Regions from separate parts of the Pseudoalteromonas sp. NZS100_1 genome, predicted to be linked through region 1. Evidence: predicted binding sites of a transcription regulator. Region 1 holds the regulator's gene; the other holds the start of a gene.

The links. Region 1 encodes MetJ, which represses methionine synthesis genes. Its sites were predicted from a motif close to TAGACGTCTAGACGTCTA; they were not measured.
Region 2: the regulator MetJ is predicted to act here: its motif matches at 2,010-2,027, upstream of I6F66_RS04775 (methylenetetrahydrofolate reductase).

The regions. Positions count from the first base shown of each region.
Region 1 is NZ_JADYXN010000006.1:144,419-151,846, forward strand. It holds gene metL (bifunctional aspartate kinase/homoserine dehydrogenase II) at 1-929, opposite strand, end outside; gene metB (cystathionine gamma-synthase) at 1,100-2,347, opposite strand; gene metJ (met regulon transcriptional regulator MetJ) at 2,637-2,957, shown strand; gene I6F66_RS06295 (malic enzyme-like NAD(P)-binding protein) at 3,040-4,281, opposite strand; gene rpmE (50S ribosomal protein L31) at 4,970-5,185, opposite strand; gene priA (primosomal protein N') at 5,416-7,428, shown strand, end outside.
Region 2 is NZ_JADYXN010000004.1:221,224-228,651, reverse strand. It holds gene I6F66_RS04780 (pitrilysin family protein) at 1-1,811, opposite strand, end outside; gene I6F66_RS04775 (methylenetetrahydrofolate reductase) at 2,071-3,027, shown strand; gene I6F66_RS04770 (hypothetical protein) at 3,111-3,995, opposite strand; gene I6F66_RS04765 (sensor domain-containing diguanylate cyclase) at 4,141-5,124, opposite strand; gene I6F66_RS04760 (DEAD/DEAH box helicase) at 5,183-6,430, opposite strand; gene I6F66_RS04755 (DUF3581 domain-containing protein) at 6,607-7,308, opposite strand.

The DNA.
Region 1 (7,428 bases):
CTTAACCCTTCAACCATTAATAGGTCAACATTTTGCAACGTGGTTATAAAGCGCTTTTTCTTCGCTGAACCTTCTTTTACTATATCTGTTGGACTTGCTTGTACGTCAAAACTACTGCGAACAGCTAGCTTAATATCTGTGTTTTTAAGTGGCGATAGTGTTTTTGCATGTAATACAGGGTTACCCAAACGAGCTAATAAATTAGCCTGTCCACGGCAAATTTTGCCGTACTTAATCGCTTTTTGTACCTTGCGAGGATCAGTGCTATACACCCCCTGTGTATCAGTCCAAATACATACTTGCTTAGCATGGCAATAATTTGCAAGTAGTGTTGCACTGTAGTCACTGCCATTTCGGCCAAGCGTTACTGTCTCGCCTTTGATATCTGCGGCAATAAACCCAGTAACAATATTTATTTTATTAGGCAAAATTAACTGCCCACATTGCTGCGCATTTTGCGCATGCATTAATTCGCCATCATTTAAGGTAAAAAGAGTACGTGCATCTTGAGCGCATGCCTCAATATTTAGCTGCTGTAAATAAGTAGCGAGTAAACGTGCTGACCACAGTTCGCCATGTGCAAGCAATGCAGCCTCTTTTAGCTGCTCAGCTTGAGCAAGTTCTGCAATATAGCTAAGTTCGATACTTAGTGTTTTAAGTGCACTTCGTTTTAAATCGGCTTCTAATAGCTGCTCTATTAAATCACTTTGATGGTTATTTAACTGCAGTAAAATATCAGCGACTGCTTGAGTATCTTGTTTTTGATAGCTTTGCCAAAGTAATACTAGCGTATCGGTTGTCTTACCCGCAGCCGATACCACAACACAGTCGCCCGTCTGAGTATGCCCAATAATTATTTTAGCTACGCTTTGATAGCGCTCACTTGAGCTTAAGCTTGAACCACCAAATTTATGTACACAATTGACCATATTTATACCAATTCGCTTAATTAAGTTGTCTATTTTGAGGATAAGAAAACCGTGTCGATAACAAGGCAAAAATTTCGTTGTTTAGTTGTTCTATATGAGAAATTTTTAACGAAGTTAGCGTGCGGTTTAATCCCTCAAATTGATTAGGTATTATTGCGGATTGGTATTACTTACCAAAGCGCCGGACGGGCTGCACTTAATTTAACGTTACCACCAGGAGTGCCTGCTCCTTTGCCTACACGGCCAACATTTTTATTTTGCCCTGGTTTTACAAGTTCAAACACTCGTTCAAAATCAGCGACTAAATCGTGTATATCTTCAATACCTACCGAAATACGAATAAGCGTATCGCCCACACCCGCTTCTAAACGTGCTGTTGCCTCCATACCTGCGTGCGTCATAGTTGCAGGGTGACAAATTAAGCTCTCTACGCCACCTAGTGACTCAGCTAAACTAAACGTTTTAAGGCTAGTTAAAAATGCCGCAGCGTCGTTTATATCGCCTTTAATATCAAAACTCACCATGCCACCAAAACCAAGTTGCTGTGCTTTAGCCAGCTCATGTTGAGGATGTGACTCAAGACCTGGGTAGTAAACTTGGCTTACATATTCAGAGCTTTCAAGATACTTAGCTATTGCCAGTGCATTTTCTTGATGCTGCCTTAGGCGCACATTTAAAGTACGTAAACCACGAAGCGTTAAATAGCTATCAAAAGGCGCACCCGTAATACCAATGTTATTAGCCCACCAAGCAAGCTCATCGCCTAACTCTTGTGTTGCGGCAATAACAGCGCCGCCTACTACATCTGAGTGTCCGTTAATGTATTTAGTGGTTGAATGCACCACAATATCTACACCAAACTTAAGAGGATTTTGTAAAGCAGGCGACAAAAACGTGTTATCTGCAGCCACCAATGCACCGCATTGCTTTGCAACATCGGTCACCGCTTTAATATCTGTTAAACGAAGTACTGGGTTACTTGGGGTTTCTATCCAAATAAGCTTAGGTTTAATTACTAAAATTTGTTGAAGGCTTTCTTCTTTTGTTAAATCTAATATTTCGAGCTTTAGTAGTCCGCGTTTTTGTAAAGATGTAAATAAACGATAGCTGCCACCATAACAATCATGTGGAATTACTAACGTATCGTCACTATTAAGTAGCTGAGTAGCTAAATGCACGGCAGCCATGCCTGTAGCTGTAATTATGCCACGAGCGCCACCTTCAAGCTTAGCAAGCGTCTCAGCTAAAATATCACGATTAGGATTACCGCTACGACCATAATCATACTCACGCTTAGTATCAAAGTCGGCAAACGAATAAGTAGTCGATAAATAAATTGGCGGTACCACCGCACCATGATGTTTATCAGCATCAACGCCGTTACGTACAGCAATGGTCGCTTTGTTTTTTTCGCTCATATTCGTCACCTGATTAATTTGGATGTTTAGACGTCTAAAAGAGTAAGTTATCCGTTTTGATAAGTCAAAGTATTTTAAAGCTCTAGATGGCTAAAAGTAGAAGGGGCTTCTGCGAATAACACATTTTAGCTCACAAAAGTGTGCTTATCTTTACACCTACAATAGGCTTATTAAGATAGATCGGTATCTATTATTTGACTATCTTTTTTAAATCGATAGAATTTCACGCATATTTACACGCTTTTTATACCGTGTGAGAAATTAATAATCTGAGGCAACGATACATCTTATGGCTAAATGGAATGGTGAGTATATTCACCCATACGCAGAACACGGTAAAAAATCAGAGCAAGTTAAAAAGATCACCGTTTCGATCCCGCTAAATGTATTAAAGGTATTAACTGACGAACGTACACGTCGTCAAATCAATAACCTTCGCCATGCTACAAATAGTGAATTGCTATGTGAGGCATTTTTGCATGCTTTTACTGGCCAACCTTTACCAAATGACGATGACTTACGTAAAGATAACGCCGAAAAAGTACCAGAAGAAGTTAAAAAAATAATGCAAGAAATGGGTCTAGAAGTACCCGTTTTAAACGAAGAATAAATATTACAAAGACAAAAAAACCTCAGTAATTACTGAGGTTTTTTTATGTCTAAATTTTATTGCATAGCTCTACTGTATAGATTTACTGCATATAGTTTTCAGGTAGCTCAATTTGTGCAACACCTGACTCAATAGCAGCAAGTGCAACAGCTCTTGCTATACGCGGCAGTAAACGTGGATCCATTGGTTTTGGAATAATATACTGCGCACCAAATTCTAGTTTATCTACTCCAGCGGCTTTTAAAACTTCTGCAGGTACTGGCTCTTTGGCAATACTTCGAATAGCATCTACTGCAGCAATTTTCATTTCATCGTTAATAGCACTTGCACGTACATCAAGTGCACCACGGAAAATAAACGGGAAACATAAAACATTATTAACTTGGTTAGGGTAATCAGAGCGCCCTGTTGCCATGATTAAATCGTTGCGTGCGCCGTGCGCAAGTGCAGGATCAATCTCAGGATCTGGGTTTGAACATGCAAACACAACTGGTTTTGCAGCCATTAGCTTTAAATCTTCAGCCGCTAATAAGTTAGGACCAGAAACACCCACAAACACATCAGCATCTGCAATTACATCTTGCAATGTACGCTTATCGGTATTGTTAGCAAAAAGCTGTTTATATTCATTTAAGTCATCGCGGCGGGTATGAATAACACCTTTGCGGTCAAGCATATAAATGTGTTCACGCAGTGCACCACACTTAATTAACAGCTCCATACACGCAACAGCGGCAGCGCCTGCACCTAAACATACAATAATTGCATCTTCAATTGACTTACCTTGTACTTCTAGCGCATTTAACATACCAGCAGCCGTTACAATGGCAGTACCGTGTTGATCATCATGAAAAACAGGAATGCTACAACGCTCTATTAATGCTTTTTCAATTTCAAAACACTCTGGTGCTTTAATATCTTCAAGGTTAATACCACCGAATGTGTCGGCAATATTGGCAACCGTATTAATAAAGTCTTCTGTTGTTTTGTGCTTAACTTCAATATCGATAGAATCAAGCCCTGCAAAACGTTTAAACAATAGCGCTTTACCTTCCATTACAGGCTTAGACGCTAAAGGACCTAAATTACCAAGGCCTAGAATTGCAGTACCATTAGTAATAACCGCAACCATGTTACCTTTACCCGTATATTTATAAGCATTTGCAGGATCTGCAGCTATTTCACGTACAGGTTCGGCAACACCTGGGCTATACGCAAGTGCAAGATCATGAGCCGTTTCAGCTGGTTTTGTAAGCTCAATGCTAATTTTACCTGGTACGGGATGTGAGTGGTAATGTAGTGCTTGTTCACGAAAGTCAGACATAACGCGATGGTATCCTGCAATTTAAGTTAAAGTGAGAGATGGAGTCTTGGGGTACGATACCCTTATTATTTTTAAATTCCAAGCAATATCAGGTCTATCCTGTTATATGCTATATCCTATAATTTTAAGAGGTTTTTCAGTAACTTTGCAGGATTATATCAACATTTAATAAATAAAAATTCACCTAAAAAGTAAGTTTTAAGGTGCTTTTATGCCTATCAAAATCTTATAAAATGTATACTTAAAGTATCAGCATAAACTTAGAATAACAGCCTACTACCCTACTTTAAAAACAGATAAGCCCACGTTAGATACTTTTATCAACCTAGTTAAAAATTGTACTATTTAAAATATAGAGAATATCTATCGATTTGTCTGTAAAGGATTATGCATACTCAGAATAAGAATAGGAAATAGTTATGCAAAAGGAGGGGATAGTTAAAATCAACGAAATAATACCAATCTGCTTATATATGGGGTCTATTTAACGTTAAGAAAATTACGCTAGAACTAGGCAAAAATTTTTGTATCTAGTTGTTCTAAATAAAAATTTTTTAACGACGTTATAGTGCAATTTAATTCGTTAAATTGCTCAAAGATTTATGTAGGTTAGTTTAAGATAATAAATAACAAATTTTAGGCACAAAAAAAGCACCCTAAGGTGCTTTTTTTAACTAAACAGCAATAATTACTTCTTGCTGGCAAGTGCACCAAAGCGCTTGTTGAAGCGATCAACACGTCCGCCAGTGTCTAAAACTTTTTGCTTACCAGTGTAAAACGGGTGACACGCAGAACATACGTCTAAGTGAATGTCTTTACAAAGAGTTGAGCTAGTTTCGAATTTATTTCCACATGAACATGTTGCAGAAATTACTTCGTACTTAGGGTGAATACCTTCTTTCATAGGAACCTCTAGTTAAGGCCGCATCGCTCTCCAAACCCGGAGTTTGGCACCATACGTCGTTAAAACAAATTTGTTGGTGGCGGATTTTATCCAACAACCTCCCCCCACACAAGTATTTATTTATATTTTTGCCAAAAAAGTGAACAATCTCTTTCTCAAGCACTATTGCTAGTAGGTTTTTAGCGTTATTTTTAGTACATTACAGCATTAATTTTACGGGTTGAGTTGTTATGAGTTTTGTTGAAGTTGCTATTAAAGTCCCGCTTCCACGCACCTTTGATTATAAAATAGAAGAACAGCTCAGTGGCTTATCAATTCCCTTACTACCTGGCATGCGAGTTTTGGTACCTTTTGGTAATCAAAAAAAAGTAGCGGTTGTTTTGGGTATTAAAAGCAGTACCGACGTCCCTTTAAATAAAATTAAAAATATTATAGAGGTAATAGACGACGCCCCTATTTTAAGTGCCCAGCATTTAGAACTCCTTAGCTTTACTGCCCGCTATTATTGCTATCCATTAGGCGAAACTATTCATATAGCGCTACCTGGTGCACTTCGCCAAGGTGAATCGCCTGATAAAACCAGTATTAATATGGTTGCCCTGACAGAAAAAGGTGCAAAAGTACCGTCATTAAAAGCTAAAACACAGCTCAACCTATTAAAGCAGTTATCGCAATCAGGTAAGTCATCATTAACTGAGTTAAAAGCACTGGGCTTTAGTAAAAAAACAATAGATAGCTTAATAGATAAAGAACTCATAACACAAACTATTGAGCACGATAACCAATGGCAAAGTGTTGCTCCAACCGTCGGTAGTAAACCAGTACTTAATAAAGAACAAGCGGTTGCTTGCACAGCTATAAATCAAAGTACTGGCTTTAGCAGCTTCTTATTAGAAGGCGTAACGGGCAGCGGTAAAACCGAAGTGTATTTACAGTGCCTAGAAGAAGTACTCAAACGTGGCGAGCAAGCCCTCGTACTCGTGCCCGAAATCGGCCTAACACCACAAACCGTAAACCGTTTTCGCCGCCGCTTTCCTGATACACCCATTATGCTTTGGCACTCAGCACTTACCGACAACGAACGTTTACAAACATGGCGTTTTTGCGAAAAAGGCAGTTGTGCGATAGTTATTGGCACACGTTCGAGTATTTTTCTGCCATTTTTAAAACTCGGTATGATTGTTGTTGATGAAGAACACGACTCGTCATTTAAACAACAAGATACCCTTCGTTACCATGCTCGTGATTTAGCCGCTTACAGAGCTTTTCAGCATAAAATCCCGCTTATATTAGGCAGCGCCACACCCGCGCTTGAAACACTTCACAAAGCAATTAATAACAAATACCAGCTATTAAGTTTAACGGAGCGTGCGCAAACAGCGACTGACAATCAGTTTAAGTTACTCGATATGAAAGGTCAGCCCGACCAAGCAGGTATTGCACATGCAAGTCTTGCTACTATGCGTCAGCACTTAAATCGCGGTAAACAGGTTATGGTATTTTTAAATCGCCGAGGTTTCTCACCCACCCTTATTTGCCATGAGTGCGGTTGGTTGAGCGAGTGTAAACGATGCAGTACCAGCGCTACATTTCATAAAGCGATTGGGCAAATGATCTGTCATCACTGTGGCGACCAGTACCCTGTCCCTCACCAATGCCCTGACTGTGGAAGTACGCAAATATTTCCTAACGGTAAAGGCACAGAGCAAATTGAAGAGTTTTTATCGACCGAATTCCCTGATACACCTGTTACTCGTATAGACCGCGATTCAACTCGCCGTAAAGGTAGCCTTGAAAAAGCACTTGATGAAATAAACCTAGGCGGCGCACGCATTTTAGTGGGCACACAAATGCTTGCCAAAGGCCATCACTTTGCAGATGTAAGCCTTGTTATAATTTTAGATGTAGATAGCGGCTTATACTCATGCGACTTTAGAGCGACAGAGCATTTAGCGCAATTAGTCACCCAAGTAGCGGGGCGTGCTGGACGTTCAGGTGAGCCTGGTCAAGTGTTATTACAAACACACTTTCCAGAACACCCTCTTTTGCAAGACTTAGTTAATAATGGTTACCAAGACTTTGCCCGCTTTGCTCTTAGTGAGCGCGATGATGCTGACTTACCGCCCATTACAAATATGGCCATTGTGCGTGCACAAGGACATAGTATTAAACTAGTCGTCGATTTTTTGACGGATTTGGTTCCTGTGAATGGGGTATCTGGTATACAATTGCTCGGTCCGATC
Region 2 (7,428 bases), on a different contig from region 1:
ATACCGTCGATCATTTCTTTTTTGAGGCGTTTAAAGTCATCCTCTCTAAAGCCTGGGTTTAGTAATTGATCGCTCACAAGTGCATACCACTGCACCGCATTATCTTTATGAATACGCCCTTGGAACGACAGCATTTCTTTATCTATTTGATAACCAAAGCTACCCGCTAGCGGATAAAGTGCTTTTTGAATATCTTTATAGCTTGTCGCCTGCGAACCGCCTTGTGCAAGCATAGCCGCAGTTAACGCAGCAACGCCTTTTTTGCCTTGTGAGTCGGCAGCCGCACCGGTATTGAATAAAAAGTTAACATCAATTAATGGCGAGCTATTGGTTTTATCAAGCACTTTAAATACAGGTGCAGCAGGTGCTTGTTCAAGCTTTGCAGTAAGCGCATTTAAATCAACTTCTTGCTCAAACCCTGGGGCTTTATCAAGTGCCGACATAGTTAATGTGGTACGTGCATTATCGGTAAAGTATTTATTAGCAACGGCTTTAATATCTGCGCTGGTGATGTTATCTGCCGATTTATACAACTGGTTTATAACCTCAGGATCGCGCTCAAAATGCATGTAGCTAGCAAGGGTTGATGCAATCGCTTGCGATGAATCTAAGCCATTAATAAAGCTATATTTAAGATTCGATTTTAAATCACTTAGCTTTTGCTCATCAACAAGCTCTGTACGTGCTTTTGCATAAGTGCGGTTAATGGCATCGCGCGCAGTGGCTAAATCGTCTGCGTTTTCTACCTTAACAAATACGTGTAATAAACCCGGATCTTTAGTTTCTGGGTTATAGGTAAACATTTGGCTGGCAATTTGTTTGTCGACCACTAGCTCTTGATATAAATCTGAATTATTTGAAAAATAAAGTTGTGAGATTAAATCAAGTGCTGCTCTGTCTTTTTTAGCAGGCTCCCACGCAGCGCCTTTGTACGATACAAGCAACCAATGCCCTGGTAGCGCTTCATCTTGCTGGTGCAAATATTTTGGTGCTTGTTGCACAGGCTCTGCTTTAATGTCAGCAATATAGTTACCCTTTTTCCAGCTGCCCCAATGCTTTTTAACCATTGCCATTGTTGCTTGCGGGTCTACATCGCCCACAATAACAAGTGACACATACTCAGGCTTATAAAACTTAGCAAAAAATTCTTTACCATAGGCCATTTGATCAGGCATAGCTTCTATGTCTTTAAAAAAGCCCATAGTGGTGTGTTTATACGTGTGCTTATCAAACGCCTCTTCGCGTACAGCGCTTAATAATTTACGAATTGGGCTCGCGTTGTTTTTTAAGTACTCACCTTTTACCGTTTGTGCTTCGGTTCTAAATTGCTCTTCGGTGTAGGTTAAGTTTTGAAAAATATCAGCTTCAAGCTCAAGTACTTTATCAAGATGCTGCTTTGAAAAGTTTAAATGGTAATTTGTGTAATCGTTTGTTGTATAAGCACGGTTATCAACACCTGAATTTTTTAATATGTCTGAGTACACATCTTCAGGGTATTTTTGTGAGCCTTTAAACATCATGTGTTCAAAAAAGTGAGCAAAGCCTGTTTTGCCCTCTTCAACTTCGTTACGCGACCCAACCGATACCGGAATTTGCAGCGACACTACATCAGGGTAGTCGGTTTTAACAACCATGACACGTAAGCCGTTTTCTAGCTCTTCAATTAAATAATCTTGCGAGAAAACACGGTCATCAGCTTTATTTACTTGTTCTTGTTGTGCTGTTGTTTGCGTGCTTTGGTTTTGCTGCATTGCGCAACCGGTTAACGCCAGCGATACCGCTAAGCTGGTTGCTAATAATTTAAATTTCATTGTTGTCCCTTTTTAAATTGAGCAAATTTATTGTTAGATTTAACACTAACTCACATTCGATTATGCCTTAAAGCTAGTAAATGTAAGAGCTTTAGCCCATTTTTTATGTAAACAACTGTGTCAATCAGCCAGTTTATTAAATTATCAGTATGAATATTCCTCATCTAAGTTGAAAAACTTTCATTAAATAAATCTATCTAGACGTCTAAATGGCTGTTATATTAAATCCATCAACACGCACTTGGCTGGAATGAGGATTATGGCTTTATCATTAAAAGAGAAAATAGAGGACACCAAACAAGGTGTTTATCTTATTGGTACTACGCCGCCTAAAATTGGCACCGATAAAGCGCAATTAAAAATCATTGCAGAGAAGCTATTGGGTCGCTTACACGAAATTGAATACGACGGTGTAATAATTTACGACATTCAAGACGAAAGCAGTCGTACAAATCAAGATCGTCCATTTGCGTTTAAACAAACCGTTGATCCGCGTGAATACAGCCATTTAATTCGTAATTTATCTGCACAAGATGTAATTACTTATAAAAGTGTGGCGCAGCGTGGCGTGGGCGAATTTAAAGATTGGTTAAGTGAAACTAAAAACGACTACGATTTACAAAATGTAGTTTTAGTAGGTAGCCCGTCATCGGTAGGCGATATAAAGTTAAGCCTGCCAGATGCATATAAAGCATTGGCTGAGCAATCAGATGATTTCTTTTTAGGTGGCGTTACTATTGCTGAGCGCCATTTAAGCAAACGAAATGAGCACGAACGATTAATAGAAAAAACAGCACAAGGTTGTCAGTTTTTTATATCGCAAGCTGTTTACGACGCACAAGCGACTATAGAGCTAATTACTAGTTACGCGCGTACATGTAAAGCACAAGATATTACACCACAACGTATTATATTAACGTTTACCCCGTGCGGCGGCGAAAAAACCTTAGACTTTATGAAGTGGTTGGGTATTTCAGTGCCAGAAGCTACAAAATGGCGCATGCTTGATGCAGACAATACATTAAGCGAATCAGTGCGTATTTGCCGCGAAAACCTCGACTTAATAATTAAAAGCTGTGCGCATTTAGATGTGCCGCTGGGATTAAATATTGAAAGCTTAACAAACCGTAAAGAAGAAATTGACGCGTCAATTAACTTATACCGTTTATTAAAGGCAACAATGGAATTAAATCTAGCTGAAAAGCTAATAGCTTAGGGCTTAAAAAAATTCACACCCTTCTTGGCAAGCCTAATGGCTTGCTTTTTTATGTATAAAGCTAGAACCGAAAAAAGTAAGGCTTAGATCCTTGGAGTTCCGTGTAATTTACCTCGAACGGAAGTATTTTTAGTACGATTACGCATCATTTTCTTACCAACAAGACTTTCAATTGCATCTTGGGCTGCTTCTACAGAAAAATCATTTTTTACATTCGCAACTAAATGATAGTGTTCGTCACTAACCTCAACCATACCTACATTTTTTAAACCGGGATGGTCTACCAATGTACTCACATATGCTTTAATATCTGAACTGTCGCGATGCCCTAAACAAATATCTATATCTGAATCTTGATTATTCCTTTCGTACTTACTAAAACCTCCAGATCTATCCAGACGGTTTATTGACCGCCTAAGAGTTTTTAACTCTTCAAGTATATATTCCTGTCCAGAAACCTCTTTTTGATCAATTTTAGCGACTTTAAACTCACCAAAATGTTTCAAGAAAGTCGTATAATTACTATCTGTTGTAGATTTTTTATATGTAGCAGATATTTTATCTGCCAGTTTCTTTTTAAATTCGACAACTTGACTAAACCTGAGATCTCGAGGGTATTCTAAATGCTCAATTGCAGAGGTATCAAAAGAGTAAGAGGTCTCGTCATCTTTAATTATAATAGTTGGTTTATCGAAAGCTAAACGCAAACCCAGCTCAAACATTACATTTGGGTTTTTACAGCTTACATCGCAGACTACTATTGGATTATCGTAGAGATTCTGAATAATTCTTTTGTGGATAATACCAACATCATCAGCGTTACTAACTAAATTCCCTTCAAAACCGGCTTCATCTATCGCGTCAGAGAGTATATTTAGCACTTCTGACCAATGTGTTTCATTACAATCATCAGTGCTAGATATTGGCATTACAATGCCGCATACCTTTTTTTTATCTATGTCTGTCATATTACATCCTTATAAGTAATAGCTTTTAGCTACTATAGGCTCTCAAATTACACACTAAAAAATAAACCCTTAAACATCAATTCATATTAAATCACTTTAATCTAATATAACAATTAAATGTGTAGGGGTTAAATAATTACATTTTCTATTCTGCGGCTTTTTTAGCGAGCTTGTACGCTTGTTTGTTTTTATACATTGCCTGGTCTGCATCATTTAATAGCGCTTCAAAGGGCTGCTTTTGTTTATTAGTAAAACTATAACCAATACTAAGCGATAAATCGCAAACGTCTTCTTTGAGTAAGACTTTTGAATACTCAGTCGAAATTTTATCCATGATGTAGTTAATCTTGCTTTTATCGCTTACTTGCATTACTGCAACAAACTCATCGCCACCTAAGCGCCCTACTATATCAGCATCTCTTAAATGCGTTTTTAGCGTATCTGCCAATATAATTAAGGCTTTGTCGCCCACTTCATGTCCGCAGGTGTCGTTTAATTTTTTAAAGTCGTTTATATCAATAAACAAACAACACACGTCAAAGCCTAAACGTAGCGCTAAGTTAAGTTTTTGCTGGGCTAATAAGTTAAGTGCTCGGCGATTATAAATATTTGTTAATGAGTCTAACATGGCTATTTCGCGCATTTGCTCATAGCTATACACAAGCGCTAGGTCGTCTTCAATCAAATCACGTAGTTGTTCTATGAGTTCAAAATATTCATCGGTATAGCTTGTTTTCTGAGTGTCTTTTAAGCATAGCGTGCCAAATACTTCGCCTTCAGGCCAATGAATAGGTAAACCTAGGTAGGATTCAACACCATCTTCAACTACTTCTGGTAGGGTGTTCCATGCATCGTTATTGCTTGCATCATTAACATATAAAATATTTTTAGTTTCAGCAACGTACCGACAAAACAGAGGTGTTTGAGGAGGAAGTATAGGATTGGTCTCAAAGTTAGAGCCACCTTCGTTACTTCTAATAACAACGCGATAGCCTTTGCTTGTTGCCTGAACTATATAACCAGACGGGGCTGAAAAAAGCCCCGTTATAAGGTCGATTGTTTTTTGCCATTTATGCAAAGATATTTGGCCATCAATACCAGAAAATGCCCATTGATCAATTTCAAACATTGCTTTACCTCGGCTATTTAGTAGCTCCAGTATAGGCAAAAAAGCAAAGTAAAAGCTATTATTTACGACGTCTGCTTGGCTCTCTTTTACCAGTGATGCGTTTTTTATCGCGATCTTTTCGCGACTTGTTAGTATTTTTACGATTATCTTTTGGCTTTTTATTAGGATCTGGCTCGTAACCTTCTAACCACTGCGGCGTTAAACGCGTATCGAGTAGTACTTCAATTTCTTCTAGCAGCCATTGCTCATCAAGACTTACCAGCGACATAGCAAGTCCTTGTTCGCCAGCACGACCTGTACGGCCAATACGGTGCACGTAATCCTCGGCAATGTACGGTAGTTCAAAGTTAATTACGTATCTAAGTGTAGAAATATCTAAACCACGCGCAGCTACATCGGTTGCAACAAGTACGCGTGTAATACCTTCTTTAAAGTTTTGCAATGCACGGTCGCGTGCGCCTTGCGATTTGTCACCATGGATTGATTCGGTTTTTAAACCGTCTTTACACATTTCTTTAGCAAGCTGATCAGCCATTTGTTTTGTGCGAGTAAAAATAAGCACTTGGCGCCAGTTTTTCATACCAATCATGTGCGATACAAGTTCGCGCTTACGATCCTCATCTACAGCGTAAATAACTTGCTCTACTTCAACCGCGGCTGAGTTACGTTTATCAACTTCAATTAGTTCTGGGTTTTTAAGTAACTTTTTACTGAGTTCAAACACGCTGTCATCAAACGTAGCTGAAAATAGTAAAGTTTGGCGATCGCCTGGAATATGGCGCAATATGCGTCTTATTTCATCAATAAAGCCCATATCAAGCATGCGGTCAGCTTCGTCAAACACTAAGGAGTCTACACTTGAAAGTACCACACTGCCTTTAACTATATGATCAAGCAAACGCCCAGGTGTTGCCACTATAACTTGCGCTGTTTTAAGTGCTTTTATTTGAGGGCCAATACTTGCGCCACCATAGGCTAAAGCGCCATTGATATTAGTGCCTTGTGCGTACTTTTCAAAGCTTGCAAATACTTGCTGAGCAAGCTCACGGGTTGGCGTTAAAATGACTACACGTGCAAGGCCTTGCTCATCTTTTTTAGGGGTATTTAAAAGCTTATGTAATAAAGGTAAAACAAAGGCGGCAGTTTTACCCGTACCTGTTTGCGCGCTGCCCATTACATCACTTCCGGCTAAAATAGGCGGAATAGTTTTAATCTGAATTGCGGTAGGTTGAGTGTAATTATTTTGCTCAATCGCTGTTAATAATAACGGGTCGAGATTAAGTGATGAGAACGTAGTGGCAGACATAGGCTTAGCTTTAAAATAACAAAGAGCGCTATTGTACGCATATTACTGTACTGCGTAAATTAACCAGTCCAGAAAAGTATTTAATCGTGGTTGCTCACTTTCACTTTAGCGCTAAAACAATAAAAAAGGCGCTAAATAACAGCTGTATTTAGCGCCTTTTATAATTTTATGTAGCTTTAAGCTGGCTTTAGTGTCGCTTTACGCTCGTTGTAAAACGCTATTAAATCGTCAACTGTTGCTTGGCAGTATTCGCGAATACCCGAAACTACCATATGCTTTTCACCACTACCCACTTTAACGCCGTTTTCTAACAGGTTAAAACGTAGTGTGATTTTTCCGCGTTTGCCTGCATATTCAAAACTTGGCTCTGCAAACTCAAGTTCTGGTGCTGTAATATCAAGATTATCAAGGTTGATAAGCATTGATTCGTAAATGATCATTGGGCGAGCAGGGTTAATCATTACCTCTTGCTTACCCATTAATGGAATAATTACATGCGGGAAAGTAGTACCAGAAAACTCAACATAATTTTTTATTAGGCTATTAGTCAGTGCTGGGCATTGGCTGGTTTTACCTTTGCGCTTTACCTTTAAAATAACTTTTTCGCCATTGGTTACATCAAACTCATCAGCCCCTTCAGGGAAGTTAAGTTTGGTGTTTTCATCAACCATACCGGCAAAAGTAAATTCCATTTGTTCACTAATACCGTAGCGGTCTAGTACCAATGAAAAAAGTAAGTCTCCTGGCGCGCAAAACTTTTTGGCATCTTTGTCGTGAAGTGGATTGTAATCGTCAGCAACGCATTTAGCGAATCGACAACCTTGCTCACGAGAGATAGAAACATAATCAGCATGCTGCTGAAAAAAAGGACTTAACATAGTTTGTTCACTGCTTAAACTGCTTATAACCTATCTATATTACCAGAAAAAAAATACTGAGAGGTCGAATCTGTTAGATTAGTTGCTAAATAAAACAGAGCAATAAAAAACAATGACCTT